Regions from separate parts of the Chryseobacterium sp. JV274 genome, predicted to be linked through region 3. Evidence: riboswitches for the same ligand, from Rfam matches in the RefSeq annotation. Region 3 holds a riboswitch; each other region holds the start of a gene.
The links. Region 3 has a riboswitch for cobalamin ahead of metE (5-methyltetrahydropteroyltriglutamate--homocysteine S-methyltransferase). Riboswitches for the same ligand answer to the same signal wherever they lie in the genome.
Positions count from the first base shown of each region.

Region 1: it holds a riboswitch for cobalamin, as region 3 does, so the genes downstream of both, CHRYMOREF3P_RS08460 (TonB-dependent receptor plug domain-containing protein) here and metE (5-methyltetrahydropteroyltriglutamate--homocysteine S-methyltransferase) in region 3, are expected to answer to the same signal.
Region 2: it holds a riboswitch for cobalamin, as region 3 does, so the genes downstream of both, CHRYMOREF3P_RS07810 (acyl-CoA thioesterase) here and metE (5-methyltetrahydropteroyltriglutamate--homocysteine S-methyltransferase) in region 3, are expected to answer to the same signal.
Region 4: it holds a riboswitch for cobalamin, as region 3 does, so the genes downstream of both, CHRYMOREF3P_RS15960 (TonB-dependent receptor plug domain-containing protein) here and metE (5-methyltetrahydropteroyltriglutamate--homocysteine S-methyltransferase) in region 3, are expected to answer to the same signal.

Region 1 covers NZ_LR824569.1:1,821,336-1,825,432, forward strand. Annotated here, with positions in the region: gene CHRYMOREF3P_RS08455 (YncE family protein) at 1-437, opposite strand, end outside; gene CHRYMOREF3P_RS08460 (TonB-dependent receptor plug domain-containing protein) at 458-2,284, opposite strand; cobalamin riboswitch at 2,316-2,493, opposite strand; gene CHRYMOREF3P_RS08465 (T9SS type A sorting domain-containing protein) at 2,620-3,912, opposite strand; gene CHRYMOREF3P_RS08470 (helix-turn-helix domain-containing protein) at 4,085-4,097, shown strand, end outside.
Region 2 covers NZ_LR824569.1:1,678,560-1,682,656, reverse strand. Annotated here, with positions in the region: gene CHRYMOREF3P_RS07820 (XAC2610-related protein) at 161-859, shown strand; gene CHRYMOREF3P_RS07815 (HD domain-containing protein) at 861-1,451, shown strand; gene CHRYMOREF3P_RS07810 (acyl-CoA thioesterase) at 1,509-1,892, opposite strand; cobalamin riboswitch at 2,011-2,191, opposite strand; gene CHRYMOREF3P_RS07805 (hypothetical protein) at 2,225-3,025, opposite strand; gene CHRYMOREF3P_RS07800 (GEVED domain-containing protein) at 3,285-4,097, shown strand, end outside.
Region 3 covers NZ_LR824569.1:5,140,593-5,144,689, forward strand. Annotated here, with positions in the region: gene CHRYMOREF3P_RS23675 (enoyl-CoA hydratase/isomerase family protein) at 1-442, shown strand, start outside; gene CHRYMOREF3P_RS23680 (Lrp/AsnC family transcriptional regulator) at 527-988, opposite strand; cobalamin riboswitch at 1,184-1,370, shown strand; gene metE (5-methyltetrahydropteroyltriglutamate--homocysteine S-methyltransferase) at 1,544-3,847, shown strand; gene CHRYMOREF3P_RS23690 (hypothetical protein) at 4,042-4,097, shown strand, end outside.
Region 4 covers NZ_LR824569.1:3,467,170-3,471,266, forward strand. Annotated here, with positions in the region: gene CHRYMOREF3P_RS15950 (cytochrome-c peroxidase) at 1-759, shown strand, start outside; gene CHRYMOREF3P_RS15955 (transporter) at 772-1,719, shown strand; cobalamin riboswitch at 1,810-1,995, shown strand; gene CHRYMOREF3P_RS15960 (TonB-dependent receptor plug domain-containing protein) at 2,104-4,097, shown strand, end outside.

The DNA.
Region 1 (4,097 bases), 3.3 Mb from region 3:
TGAGTATGAGCAATGAAATTGGTGTTGGCAACATAAATAAATCCATTCGCAAAAGTAATTCCTCTTGGATTATCAAGCTGATCTGAAATGACTGCTAATTTCTTAAATGTATAACGGTCTACTACAACAATTTTGTTCGAGTTGTTTATCACAAGATAAGCCTTATTTCCGTCAAGACCAATGGTCTGAAGAACGTCACCTAAGATTTCTTTACTATTGTTATAACCATATACATCGTCCTGCTTCAGGCTTAAATCTCTTGTAAGAAATGTTACTTTAGCCCCCTGGCTGTTGAAGTTACCTTCATTAGAGATAAAATATCCGTTCTGGTAAGTGATCGGAGACATTTCAAACTCTGCAGAGTCACTTGTACATGAAGACATGTTAAACAATAAAACCACTGCAAATAATACAGTTAAAAGTTTAGTTATTCTCATAATTTATTCAATTTAATTTTTTAAAAATTTATTGCCGCATACACACTATAGTTTCTTTTCGGTAAAGGATAAAAAGAAACCGTTTTATAATAAGTATTCGTTAGATTATTCACTTTAAATCCTAAAGTATACTTTTTTGCCAGTGTTGCTGAAACTCCCATATTTAAAAGAAAATAAGGATCTATTGCTTCTGATCTTTTTTCATCACTTGTAGTGTAAGTAACGCCATTCACCAGTCCCTGTGCGAAAAACTTAAAGAAACCGTATTCATAATCTACATTGGCCATTCCTCTGTGCATGGGAACATAAGGTCTTTGCATTTTAGTTTCCTTATCAATAGATTTTGCATAATAGTATCCGGCATTAGCCCGGATTTTATGATTTCCCAATTGTTTGCTGAAAGACAATTGAGATTCCAATCCGTAAGATTCAGATTTATTGACATTAAATGCCTGCCAATACCCCAAAGCAGTAGGCAGCCATACAATAAGATCTGTAATGTTCATATAATAAGGAGACAAAGTAAGTCTGAAATCTCCTACTTTGAACTCATTCACCATATCAAACTGGGTAGACGTTTCCGGTCTCAGATCTTTATTTCCTCCCGGCTCATAATAAATATCATTAAATGACGGATATCTGAAGTTTTTTGACACGTTAACGCTTACATCATACCATTTTGCGGCACTCCATTTTCCAGAGAATGAATACATAAACGGAGACTTCACATCTTCCACAAAATCTTTCTTAAATCCACCCTCAAAACGCAGGTCTTTAGTAGCAAAATACCTCAGCAACCCGGAAACAGAGCCAATATTTCTACTGACACTGGATATTCCGCTCTGATATCCTTCACCTTTATTGATCTGAAATTCTCCGATAAGATTAAAATTCCACTTAGAATTCAGAAAATAATTGAAATCATTTTTAAAGATATAGTTTTTCCCTGTTCCCCCACTTGATTTAGGCTGGTTTAACGAACCGAAATACTGAAAGTTTTCTTCTGTATAGGCCGCTTTAAAAGAGTTGCTGAACTTAGTTTTATTCCAGTCCCAGGAAAGAAGGCTTCTTATACTTTGAGTTTTATATTTTGTTTTTGTTCCCGTTTCTTCATACACAGGATAATGCTGTGAAGAATCGAAAAACTGGCTTTGCCACGAAATTTTATGATCGTTGGTTATTTTATAGGATGCACCTGCATTGAATGTGGTATTATAGTAATTTCCATTTCTGTTGATGTAATTCAGATCGCTTACCTCATAATTGTTTTCACTTACAGAATAATTTCCGGAAGCTTTAAAACTGAACTTATCATTGCTGTAAGAACCTTTTACAAAATTATTATAGGTATTAAAGGAAGCCACCTCAGAAAATAAAGAACCATGGAAACCTTTATTAAAATCAAGGGTATTATTCAGGTGAATACTTCCCCCAATGGCACCACTTCCATAGACTACACTTCCACCGCCGGCTTTTATACCGATCTGATCATAGCCAAACAAAGCAATATTATTGATATCTCCCTGTCCTAAAAAACTGGAGTTGATATTAATCCCATTCCATACAAATGCAGTCTGCTGAGCGGTAGTACCCCGGAAAGATGGTGAAGAAACAGCCCCTCGGCCATTTTCTTTGATAAAAACCTGTGACTGAAATCTCAGGAGCTCTGAAAGATTACTGGAGTTTTTCTCGGCCTCTTCTGCCGAAATTATTTTTACGGGATGAAAAAGTTTCACCCTATTCATCTGGTTGTCGAAGACATAAATAGTGTCTATGGTTTTCTCTTGTCCAAAAAGAAAACAGCCATAAGATGAAAAAAGCAGTACTAAAGATCTTTTTATATCCATACTTTTTTACTTTTCCTCCGAAAGCAATATGTTTTTTGATTATAATGTTGGCAGGTCTCCTGACTTTCGCATTCTGCTCCTTCCCGTTTTAGACAGTGGTTGTTTGCAGAAACTTTTATTGCGATTTACAGTTGCGGGGACAGTATGGGAGTTACACCCAATTCCCTTTTCATTCCAAAATACTGGAAACCAAAATTTTTGCAAAGATAGTTTTTTATATGTATTTGCCAAAAAACCGGCTTTTACATCAAAAATTTCAGACTTTTGCAAATAAAAAACAGCCGCTTTCAAAATTGAAAACGGCCATCATCCCACTACTTTACTATTTATATATGTTATTTTTTAATGAATTTATAAGCTTGTTTTTCTCCTTTCACAGAGTATTGCAGAATATAATCTCCTTTTGATAAAGATGAAACATCAATTTGTCCTTCCACAGTATTGAATGATTTCACCCTTTGCCCAACCATATTATAGATTTCTGCTTTTTCTATTTTTCCTGTTCCTTTAAAATAAAGCACATCAGTTACAGGATTAGGATAAATGCCAACACTATTTTTCTCTTTCACGGTATCATTTACTGATAAGAATTCAGAAGTATCCAGATAAAAAGCAACTATTTGACCTGAAGCATTCGTCCCTGATCCGGCAATTTTCTTTCCGTCTTGTGAAATCGCCAGAGGAAGTCCCATCGTTACTCCATTCGTTGCAATTCCTAAGGATACTGCATAATCATTCAGATTAATTCTTCCGGCAGATGCAGTCCAGATAAAACCTTCTCCCGACATTGGAGGTGCTCCAAATGCTCTGTAAAAACCAATAACTCGTGTTCCATCAGCTGAAATTCCTGTAGCTCCTCCTTTGAAATTGAACGAAGCATTAGGATGTGTTATATAAGTCAGTCCGCTTGTAGCATTCCAAACATAAGGATTAGGATTTGCAGATCCTATAATGGTATTTCCATCAGCCGAAATTCCGCCTGCTTCTCCTACATTATTCCCGTTATTATCTGTAATAAAACTTTCTACTCCATCCTGCCATTTTGCACCGCTTCTTGTTCCGGTTGGCTCATCCTGCCACCCTACAATCACTGTTCCTGCCGCATTGATTGCATTTGCCCTGGAACTGCGTCCGGAAACTATACTTCCCAGGTCAACCATTCCGTTTACGTCATCCCATTTCACAGCATGTGCGTTCGCAGCAGTAAGAAATCCTAACCCTACAATAGTATTTCCGTTAGGTGACATTCCCCATGTAGAACTTACACTGCCGTCCCAACCGGTAGGAACCAGCCCTCCTCTGTTTACCCATGTGGAAGTAGCTACATCATAAGTTGATATTTCATTAAATCCTGTTGCAGAATTTGTAACAGAAGATGATATTTTGGTTCCATCGTTTGAAACAATCGTTCTCCCTGCGGCTGGATATCCGTTTGATATTGAACCTATCTGTACAAGTCCGCCTGCTGCATTCCATTTATATACTCCTCCTGCACTTGTATGCATACTTACTACTCCATTATCTGAAACTGCACCTACATTATAATTTCCCAGCCCTATTACTGTAAGCTGTGCTGCTGCAAAACTAAATTTCAGAAAAAGACAAGCCGTCAATATTTTTATTGACATTCTGTAAAAATTTTTCATATTTTATTATATTTAGCGTTCCGAATTGGTGAAAACAATATTAATACAATATTTACCCTATCCAAAGAAATAGACTTTCATAATTCGTGAATTTTAAAAGAGTTTAATTTCTAAACAAATAATAATCAATTAGATACAAAACATCATTTTGAATATGGATTTTACCC
Region 2 (4,097 bases), 3.5 Mb from region 3:
GCGTATAGCGGGAAATAGCTTCTTATTACTGAACACTCTTTTATTTAAAGGCTGTTAAAATGTTTCAGATCCTTACAGATAATAAGGCCGGAATTTTGAGATCGGTATTATGATTCGTATTTTTGTTAGGAAAAAAACACCTAAATCACTTACTATTACCATGAATTTATTCAATAAGTATAAACATTTACCGGCTTTTGTTTTACTGGGGCCTGCATGTTTCGGACAATATCAGTTTGAGGTTAAAAATGCATCAAAGAATTATGATGCAATCATCCAGGTAGAAAATTGCTATGATGACCGGTGCAGCGGCAAAGGAACTGTAGAATTGTTTGATCATAAAAATACAAAGGTACAGACTTTTGCATCGGATAATCTGGTGTTGGAAACAGATCAGACTGAAAAGCCCAGGCTGGGAAAAATGATCCAGCTGACAAATAAACAGAACTCTGTAATCATTAATGATTTTAATTTTGACGGAACTGAAGATATAGCGGTAAGGAACGGGAATATGGGAAACTATAGCGCTGCTTCCTATGACGTTTATGTATTCAACAGTACAAGAATGGCATTTGTGAAGAGTAAAGAACTTACGGATCTTGCGTCCAGTGCTCTTGATATTTTTGATGTGGATGTGAAACGTAAGCGCCTGATCTCCTATGGAAAATCTGGCTGTTGTGATATTTTTACCACTGAATATGCTGTTGTTCCCAATAAAGGACTTGATAAAGTCTTTGAAAAAGAAGAAGATATGACGGTAGAAGGCCGCGTAAAAGTGATCACTAAAGAAAAGATCAATAATAAGTGGGTAACCAAAACAAAGGTGTACCCTTCAGAACAATATAATAGAGAAAAGTAAGATGAAAATTCAGAAAGAGATTGATTTTATCCTGGCAGTGGATGCCTTGAAAAATGTACAGCGAAGAAATTATAATGCTGACGATTCCCGAAGAGAGAATACTGCGGAACATTCATGGCAGATCATCATTCTGGCTCAGATTCTTTATCCATATGCTAAAAACCGTGCAGATATTGATCTGTTGAGAGTGATAAGAATGCTTTCCATTCACGATTTGGTAGAGATAGAAGCTGGGGATACCTTTATTTTTGATGAAAAAGCAATGGTAGGGAAGTTTGACAGAGAGAAAGCATCTGCACAAAAGATTTTCGGTATCCTGGATGAGCCTTTGCGTACAGAGTTCTTCAATCTATGGCTTGAGTTTGAAGATGAGAAAACACCGGATGCTATTTTTGCCTGTGGAATCGACAGAATTATGCCATTTATCTTAAATTCTCATACTTCAGGAAAAAGCTGGACGGAAGCCGGAGTAACAGAAAAACAAATCCGGAATATGCTTGAAAATGCTATCAGCAGAGCATCGGATGAAATGGGAGAAGCCTTTGAACTGCTGCTGAGCAGAAGCCTGGAAACTGAAAAAGTTGTGAAATAAATTTATTGAAAATAGAATAATTTTCGGGCGGCCTTTGGCCGCCCGAAAATTTATCATTTATAGTATCTGAATTGGTTTCTTGAATTCGTCAATCGCTACAAAAGTAAAATCACCTACAATGGCTTTTTCTCTTTCATAGGAATACATCTGCTCGGTATAGATCTCAACATTTACTTTCATACTTGTTTTTCCTACGTATGAAACTTTGCCAATCAGTTCAACAATAGTTCCGGCTGGAATAGGTTTCTTGAAATCGATCTTGTCACTGCTCACTGTTACCACTCTTTTTCTGGCAAATCGTGTGGCTGTAATAAAAGCTACTTCGTCCATCAGCTGCATGGCCGTACCACCAAAAAGGGTATCGTAATGATTGGTTGTGTTAGGGAAAACCGCTTTAAAGATTCTGGTTTCGGATGCTTCAATTCTTTCTTCTGTAGTCATATATCATTATTAATTAAAGCGAAATGAAAACGATATTAAAACAACAGAATAATGACAGGAACTTAAAGAACCCCCTGAAACAATCCATCAGATCAATACAACTTCAAATCGCGAAAGTTATTTGTTTAAAGAAATAGGCAGGTCTCCTGACTTGTAACATCTTTTATCTCCTTCCCATGCCTCGCACAGTGGATCTTTGATAAAGATTTCAGTTACTTACAGTTGCGCGACAGTCCGTGATTTTCACACGGTTCCCTTTTAATCTGCAGTGATGCAGAACCAATTCCTGTGATGAATAAGCGTAAAACTTTTCGAGTGCAAAAATAATGAATTTATTCCGGATTATGGTAAATAATCTGGCTGATTACTCTTCCTTTCTTGATGGTCCACAGCGTGGTGTATCTGTTTTCTCCTGAACCGTTTATCATGTATAAGAAAATATTATCGGTGTCAAGGGAGGTTACGCCAATATTCTCAAAATCCATAGTAGGCTGGAACATGTTTTTGATGGCTTCTCTTACAAAGACAGAACCTCTTCCGGGTTGTTGTACTCTGATTGATTTGATCTCAGTCATTCCTTCAGGAAGATCATTTCCGATTCCCCAAGGTTTTACTTTATCAATGGTAAGAAGTTTTCCTTCCGCATCTTTTTCCTTTTTACGGTAGCCGGCATTGGAAGGGTAGATATCAATCACAACTTTGCTTCTTTGGGCAGTAGGAACTTTTGGATCAGAATTATCTGTGAAAATAAGTGATTTTCCGTTTTTGGACCTGGAGGGAGTATAGGCCGGAAGCTGGTCTATATAAGCAATACGTTCTTTATTGACCATTCCTTCTTTGTCCAGTGTTTCATAACGTACAAATGGTTTGTCTTCATCCTGTTTTTCAGGATATTTGATCCAGATCCACTCTGTTTCTCCGGGAGCAGGTTTTACATAAACAAATACATCTCCTTTACGCATACGGATCTTATCTACAATTTTTCTGTAATTGTCTTTATGAACCCGTACATTGGCATATCCTTCTTCAGCTTTTACAACTCCGAAAGGAACTTTATTCTGCCCTTTTACAAAGGCTATAGATAAAATACTGAAAGCGGATAAATAGAATGCTTTGTTTATGAAAGTCATCATGAAAATTTTTTGATCCCCCAAATATATAAATTAAATGCTTTTCAGGAGATAATTTATACCATTGCAGTTCTTTAAAATCTTGTATTTGTTTCAGATGGATTAAAAATGCAGATATCTTATGGGATTATTTTGTATAATAGGTGTGATTTTTGGCTTGTAATTTAAAATGTATTGATAAAATATAACAATAAATGAAATATTTATAAGAATTATTTCAAAAAATGCTCTATTTTTCAGGAGAATTTAAAAACTAATAAACATGACAAAAAGACTACTTTATGTATTCTCTTTTATTTTGGGTATTTCAAGCTTTCAGGCAGAAAACAAGATAGAAGCAGGATCAAAATCTTTATTTTATTGTGATACAAATGCTCCAACAGATGTTGTGGTATCAAATGTTAGCCTTACTTCCGCAACGGTTACCTGGACTGCCGACCCAAATACTCCGAACAATTATGTAAGATACCGGAAAGCTGGCAGTACCACCTGGATGATAGCAACGGGATTGTCTGGGCAAAATGTGTTTACTATTGGTATGTTAGAGCCCTGTACAATTTATGAAGTACAAGTTGCAAAAATATGTAACACGATAACGGGAACATGGTCCACTCCTATATTTTTTACAACAGTCATCAATTACTGTGCAAGCGCTTCTACAGATACCAGCATGATGCATATTTCCAATGTGACAGTAAACTCCACAGGGGTTACGGCTCCCATGGTCAGCAACTCCGGCTCATCCAACTATACAGATTACAGAAGCGATGTAAGCCGTAGAATAAAGTTTTTTGTAGGAAGTGTGGGCAATAAACTTTCGGTAAGTAATAGCTGGACCGGAACTCCAGGTACAACAACGGTAACTGCATGGATAGATCTCAATGCTAACGGCATTTTTGAATCCAGTGAAAGAGTAATGGTTGCCAATAATGTTACTCAGGCAGCTCCGGCTGTGTCTGTATTTAATATTCCAAGTTTTGCAACACTGACAACGTGTGGTACTGTAATGCGAGTGGTTTCAAGTCAAACTACACCTACAGATGCTTGTGGGACATTCACCTATGGCGAGGTTGAA
Region 3 (4,097 bases):
ACTGGCATTATCCTGTGATATTATCCTGGCTAGCGGGAAAGCAAAATTTGGACTCCCTGAAGTGACATTAGGATTATTGCCTTGTTTTGGCGGAACCCAGCGTCTGCCAAGAGCTATCGGATTATACAAAGCAAGGGAAATGGTTTTCTCCGGAGAATTTTATTCCGCAGAAGCTTGTAAAGATTTTGGTTTTGTCAATCATGTTTTTGCGCCCGAAGAATTACTCAACGAAGCTCAAAAACTGGCAGAAACAATTGCCGCAAGAGGACCTGTAGCTGTGGCAAAAGCAAAACAGTCTTTAAATACAGGATTTGAACTGCACATTACGGATGGGTTAAAACAGGAAGCTGCATTATTCGGAGAGTTGTTTACAACAGAAGACCACCATGAAGGTATCGGGGCATTTATAGAAAAAAGAACCCCGGACTTTAAAGGAAATTAATACATTGGAAGATAGAGAATTGAAAATAGCATGGTTTAAGTTAAGTATCATTTTCCATTTTCAATTCTCAATTTTCCATTTTTATTATATGGTGATTCCATGATTGTTTTTCACCTCAGCCATGACAAACGTACTGTGAGTGCTCCCTATAGAATCTACAGATCCCAGTTTATTAAACACAAAATCCTGGTAATGTTTCATATCCCGTACCTGAACTTTCAGAAGAAAATCAAAATCTCCGGAAATATTGTAGCATTCTGCAACTTCTTCAATTTCTAAAATTTCTTTCACAAAATCATAACCTACAGATCGGTCGTGAATTTTCAGCTTAATCTGACAGAAAACCGTAAACCCACGGTTGAGTTTTTCAGCATCAAGAACAGCGGCATATCTTTTCACAAACCCTTCCTGTTCCAATCTTTTTACTCTTTCAAAAACAGGTGAAGTGGAGAGGTTCACTTCTTTAGCAAGCTCTTTAACGGTCAGTTTTGCATTTTTCTGGAGCAGCCTCAGCAGCTGTACATCCTTATCATCGAGTTGTTCCACAGAATATTATTCTTTTAGATTATAAAAACAGTCAAATGTAAAGAATTATATGCTTTTTACTGTGTTTTTTAAAGTTTATTTTGCTTAATTAATTAGCTTTTATTGTGTGTTTATTCTGTATTGTTAATTTTACACAAGATTAAAAACTTTTACTGATGACTATCATTACAGGTAAAAGTACAGTTCTTTAGAGATACTTCATCAAACAGGAAAGGTTTTACGTAACGTAGATTAATAGGGAATCGTGTGAGAATCACGAGCTGTCGCGCAACTGTAAGTAACATACCAAAGGTTTCTGTCCTTATATATCCACTGCCAAAAGCGGGAAGGATGATGGAAACTGTTACAAGTCAGGAGACCTGCCTTTACTGAATTGACGATGCTTTCGCGGTCTGAAGCTTTGGGTCATACAGATGATATATCGGATTTATACACTTTCTCTGTAAGGGAATTGTATTGTTTGTTATATCATGATCCTGAAATTTTTATCCGTTAAAACATTACGAAGCATTTTTAAAAGACTTTACCATTAAGTTTAATTAAAAAGTAAAAAAAATGCAAACTCACATTCTGGGCTATCCGCGTATTGGTAGCAAAAGAGAACTCAAAAAAGCCTGCGAGCAATATTGGTCAGGTAAAATCCTTTTGGAAGAACTTCTGAATACGGGCAGAAATATCTGTAACCAAAACTGGAACATTCAGAAAGAAGCCGGTATAGACCTTATTCCCTGTAATGATTTTTCATATTATGATCAGGTATTGGATATGAGTCTTGTGGTAGGGGCAATTCCCACACGTTATCATGAAGTAGTGCTTAAAAAAAACAATTCTGAGCTGGATCTTTATTTTGCCATGGCAAGAGGATATCAGAAAGAAGGACTGGATATCACAGCGATGGAAATGACAAAATGGTTTGATACCAATTATCACTATATCGTTCCCGAGTTTTATAAAAATCAACAGTTTAAACTGAGTTCAGATAAAATTTTCAATGAATTTGCAGGAGCAAAGCAGGCAGGAATCAATGCAAAACCGGTCATTATCGGACTAGTTTCTTATCTGTTGTTAGGAAAAGAGAAAGAAGAAGGATTTGATAAACTGGATCTCGCTGGAAACCTTCTTTCCGTATATACAGAGATTTTAACAAAACTTCAGGAGCAGGGTGCAGAATGGATTCAGTTTGATGAACCTTTTCTGGCATTGGATTTAACGGAGAAAGCAAAAGAAACATATCATTTTATTTATACCGAAATAAGAAAACGCTTTCCGAAACTGAAATTTATTATTGCCACTTATTTTGACGGATTAAAAGATAATGGATCACTTGCGGTATCACTTCCTGTGAATACTTTACACATTGATTTGGTTAGAAACCCTGAACAGTTAGATGATATTCTGAATGTCATTCCGGAAAGCTTAGGCCTTTCATTGGGTGTGGTTGACGGAAGAAATATCTGGAAAAATGATTATGAAAAGTCTTTGTCTTTCATTCAAAAAGCAGTTGAGAAATTAGGATCTGAAAGGGTTTTAATTGCTCCTTCCTCTTCATTACTTCATTCACCTTGTGATCTGGATTTTGAAACCACACTTAATCCGGAAATTAAAAACTGGCTGGCTTTTGCCAAACAAAAAGTGGCAGAAGTGGTAACGCTTAAAGAACTGGCATCCGGAACAGAGAATAAACAGATTCTTGCCGCTTTTGAAGATAATAAAAAAGCAATTGCAAGCAGAAGAACATCTTCTCTTATTCATAATGATGACGTGAAGCAAAGAGCAAATGCGGTTACTGAAAAAGATGCTCAAAGGATAAATACTTTCAAAATCCGTAAAGAAGAACAACAGAAAGTACTGCAGCTTCCTTTATTCCCAACAACAACCATTGGGTCATTCCCGCAGACCACTGAGGTAAGAAGCTGGAGAGCAAAATTCAAAAAAGGAGAGCTGACGGCAGAGCAGTATGATACCTTACTGAAAGAAGAGACCCAGAGAACGATTAACTGGCAGGAAGAAATAGGGATAGATGTATTGGTTCACGGGGAATTTGAACGTAATGATATGGTGGAATATTTCGGAGAGCAGCTGGAAGGTTTTGTATTTACAAAAAATGGCTGGGTACAAAGCTACGGAAGCCGTTGTGTAAAGCCTCCTGTGATCTTCGGTGATGTTTCCCGCCCGACACCAATGACGGTATATTGGTCCCAATATGCACAATCCCAGACTGAAAAATGGGTAAAAGGAATGCTCACAGGTCCTGTTACGATCTTACAATGGTCTTTTGTACGTGATGATCAGCCCCGTTCAGAGACGTGTAAGCAAATTGCTCTGGCTATCCGTGATGAGGTTGCGGATCTTGAAAAAGCAGGAATCAGAATTATTCAGATTGATGAGCCTGCGATAAGAGAAGGGCTTCCGTTAAGAAAGACAGACTGGCAGAACTATCTGAAATGGGCCGTAGAAGCTTTCAGAATTTCAGCAAGCGGAGTGGAAGATGCTACACAGATTCATACCCATATGTGCTATTCGGAATTCAATGATATTATTGAAAATATTGCTGATATGGATGCAGATGTGATTACCATAGAATGTTCCCGTTCTCAGATGGAACTGCTGAATGCTTTTGCAGATTTCAGATATCCGAATGAAATTGGTCCCGGAGTATACGATATCCATTCCCCAAGGGTTCCGTCAAAAGAAGAAATGATTGAACTGTTGAGAAAAGCTCAAAACGTAATTCCTGCCAATCAGCTTTGGGTAAATCCGGACTGCGGACTGAAAACAAGACACTGGGAAGAAACAGAAAAAGCTTTGATTGCAATGGTGGCCGCGGCTAAAGAAGCCTCCGTAGAATATGCACTTTAAAAAAACTTTAAAATAATTATATTCAACAATTCAGATCGTGTTATGATTTTCATAGCACGATCTGTTATTTTAAAAGGATAAAAATAGGGTGATCATTTAATATTCTATTCATTTTTATATAGTATTTTTGCTGCCCGATGTATTTTGACAGATATGAGTCTTAAAAATACATTGAAAAACTGATAACCTTAAATATGAAAGAATCATTTTCTGAAATGAGATCAGAAACCTACAGCCCGGAATACATAGC
Region 4 (4,097 bases), 1.7 Mb from region 3:
GTAAGCCATGGTGTGGATGACAGAATAGGAATCAGAAATGCGCCACCCATTCAGAATATGGCTTTTTTGAAAAGATATATGTGGGACGGTGTTATTCATAACCTCAATGAACAACCGATAAGCCCTATTACAGATGTCAATGAGATGGACAGTTCTATACCGGAAGCCATTTCAAAAATAAAAGATGATCAGAAATATAAAAAACTTTTCAGGGAAGCGTACGGAGATGAAACCATTACCGGAGAAAGAATTCTAAAAGCACTGTCACAGTTTATGGCTTCTTTAATTTCTGCAGATTCAAAATATGACAGGTTCAGGCAGGGAAAAGAGCAGTTTACTTCTACAGAATCTCAGGGAATGGCTTTGTTCGGACAGAAATGTGCCTCTTGCCATAGCGGAGAATTATTTACCGATGAAAGCTTCCGTAATACAGGAATGTATTATAACACCGAGTTCAAAGATGCAGGGCGTTACAGAGTTACTCTTAATCAGGTAGACTGGATGAAATTCCGTGTTCCAAGTTTGAGAAACGTAGAATATACAGCACCTTATATGCATGACGGAAGGTTTTACACATTAGATGCTGTACTCAATTTCTATTCAGATCAGGTGGAAGATAATGCGAATCTTGATCCTCAGCTGAAAAAGAATGGTCATACAGGAATAGCCATGAATAGTCAGGAAAAACAGTCGATTATTGCTTTCCTGAAAACATTGTCCGACAAAAGTTTTATATCCAATCCAAAATTTGCAGAATAATTTATAGAAAACATGAAGAAGATTATATTGATACTAAGTTTGATCCTGTTTAATCAGTATCAGGCAAATACCATTAGAGACAGTGTTTATAGCGCTCCGGATACCTTTAGCAGATTCGATTTTGATGATGACTGTGATGCATGCGGTTGTGCGGCCGGTAACGGATCATCCGGTTTTGAATCTTTGCTGAATCCACAGTTTATCGGAATCAAATATTTTGCACAGCATTACAAAGCAAAAGAAAATTTATTTGTAAAAGATCTTACACAGGATCAGTATTTTAATACCTTACAGCTTTGGGGAAAAATTCCATTGACTAAAAAACTAAGTGTATATGCAAGTCTGCCATTTCATTTTCATGAAAAAAGGACTATGCAGGGAGATATCAAAATCAACGGAATCGGAGATCTGAACCTGATGGGAATCTATCAGCTAATGAGCTCTAAAGATAATTTCCATCACGTGAGCGGAGGTTTGGGCGTGAAAATTCCTTTGGGAAAGTTTGATGAAAAAGGAGCATCCGGAGTCAATCCGAGTTTTCAGTTGGGAACAGGAAGCTGGGATTATCAGGCGGCTTTGAATTATAAATTTCAAAAGAATAAAGTAGCTGTATTGGTCAATACAGACTATACAATCAAAACGGAAAATAAGAAGAATTACCATTTCGGAAACCAGTGGAACTACGCTGCAACAGGATTTTATCAGGTTGCAGGAAATGAAAAATCTATCTTTTCTGTAAAAACCGGAGTGCAGGGAGAAGTGTATGCTCAGAACAAGCAGTTTGATGAAGCCCTGCCCAATACAGCCGGAAGTGCATTGTATGGGAAGATTGGGTTTGAAGCCTCTTATAAAAAACTGAGCCTGGGAAGTGAACTCATGCTTCCTATGTATACCCATTTGGCTGGTGGTGATATTGAAGCAAAATCCAGATTTAGTATTTTCCTGAATATCGGAATTTAAATAAAACCCCTTTTTAATCATGTTAAAGCTCCTTCGGGAGCTTTAATTGTTTATGAATCATGATTTTAATTGGGGGTTAGGAATAATTTTTTATCTTTGCCGAAATTTGGTGAGCCCTAAAAAGCTCTTAAAAGGGAATCCGGTGAAAATCCGGAACAGACCCGCTGCTGTAAGCTCCGCACCAAGATTTTTGAAGAATATATCCACTGTTTTTTAATGGGAAGGATTTCAAAAATGGAGTAAGTCAGAAGACCTGCCAGAAAATAATCGTTTGACGCTTTCGTGGAATAAAGCTTAGGACATCAATGATTCTGTGCAGTGACAGCTGTGCTTTGTCGTTGTATTCTTATATCCATTAGCGTCTTCATTATCCTAAATGAGCTAATGGCGGCAAAATTAACTATATCTGCAATTCATAAAGCTGTTTTCACAATACTGGTGTTAACATTTCATCTTTTGTCTTCTCAAACCAAAAAAGACAGTGTTCAGGAAGAATCAATCAAAGGGATCAACCTTTACAAGAAAAACTTCAAAGAAATTCTTCCGGCACAAACCCTGCAGGGCGAGCAGCTGGAAAGACTGAACAGTCATTCTGTAGCAGATGCTCTTCGGTATTTTTCCGGTGTTCAGATCAAAGACTATGGAGGGATTGGCGGATTGAAAACCATTAATGTCCGAAGCCTCGGAAGTCAGCATGTAGGCGTTTTCTATGATGGAATTCAACTGGGAAATGCACAGAACGGACTGGTAGATCTGGGAAGATATTCTTTGGATGATCTGGAAGAAATATCATTGTATAACGGGCAGAAAAGCGAGATTTTTCAGCCGGCAAAAGATTTCGGTTCTTCGGGATCTATCTATTTACAGCCTAAAACGCCTGTATTTAAAGGAATAAAGAAAACCAATCTTGTGATAAGAGCAAAAAGTGCCTCCATAGACCTTTTTAATCCGTCATTCCGATTGGAACAGAAAATTTCAGACAGAACTTCTGCCAGCTTCAGTGGAGAATTTCTGCAAAGTGATGGGATTTACAGATTTCGGTATGCCAAGAAATATCCTGATGGACAGCAGGCTTATGATACGATTGCAAAGAGGCAGGACTCAGATATCAAAGCGAAACGTTTTGAAACTTCGTTAAACGGAACTTTAAATAACGGAAGCTGGAATGTAAGAGGCTATGGTTATATTTCAGACCGTGGAATGCCGGCTCCTATTGTGAATGGCCGTTTTGGAGGAAGAGGAGCAAGACTTTCTGATGAAAATTATTTCGTGCAGGCCAATCTTCGGAAAAAACTGTTTCCCAGATTTGAAACTCAGCTGAAAGCAAAGTTTGCCTACGATTACACTCATTTTATGGATACTGTTCGCTCACAGTCTATTATTCATACCGATAACACCTATATCCAACGAGAGCTCTATCTTTCCTCATCCAATATCTATTCTATCACATCCAATTGGGATGTCAGTCTGAGCGGGGATTTTCAGTACAATAATCTGGATGCCAATCTGGATAACTTTTCTTATCCTACACGTTACACTACATTGGTTGCATTGGCAACAACGTATCAGTGGAACAGATTCAAGATCCTGGGCAGCCTTTTAGGAACTTTTACTTTTGAAGAAGTAAGAAAAAATAAAAGACCCGGAGACAGCAGAGAATGGACCCCCGCTGTATTTATGAGCTACCAGCCTGAAATAATTCCTGAACTTACTTTAAGAGCTTTCTATAAAAGGATTTTCCGACTGCCAACCTTCAATGATCTGTATTACACTAATATCGGAAATACTTACCTGAAGCCGGAATTTACCAATCAGTATGATGTAGGATTTACGTATCAGAAGAATTATAAAAACCGATTCTTTACATCCTTTTATGCTAAAGTAGACGGTTATTACAACAAAGTACAGGATAAGATTGTTGCAGCCCCTAACGGAAGTATGTTCCGCTGGCTGATGATGAACCTTGGACGGGTTGAAATCATAGGTGCTGACGTGAATGTTCAGGCAGAAATGCAGTTAGGAAAAGTAAAACTGAGACCCTTGCTTTCCTACACTTACCAAAGTGCAAGAGATATGACAGATCCGGAGGATACATTCTACCGAAATCAGATTCCTTACACACCATGGCATAGTGGCTCCTTCACCCTGATGGCGGACTATAAAGACTGGAGTTTCAATTACAGTGCGATGTATGTAGGAGAAAGGTATGATGTGAACCAGGACAACATTCAATACAATTATGTACAGCCTTGGTATACCCATGATCTGTCTGTTCAGAAAAAATTCAACTGGGCGAATCATCAATTTAAAGTAAGCCTTGAGATGAATAATATTTTCAACCAATATTATGATGTAGTGATCAATTATCCGATGCCGGG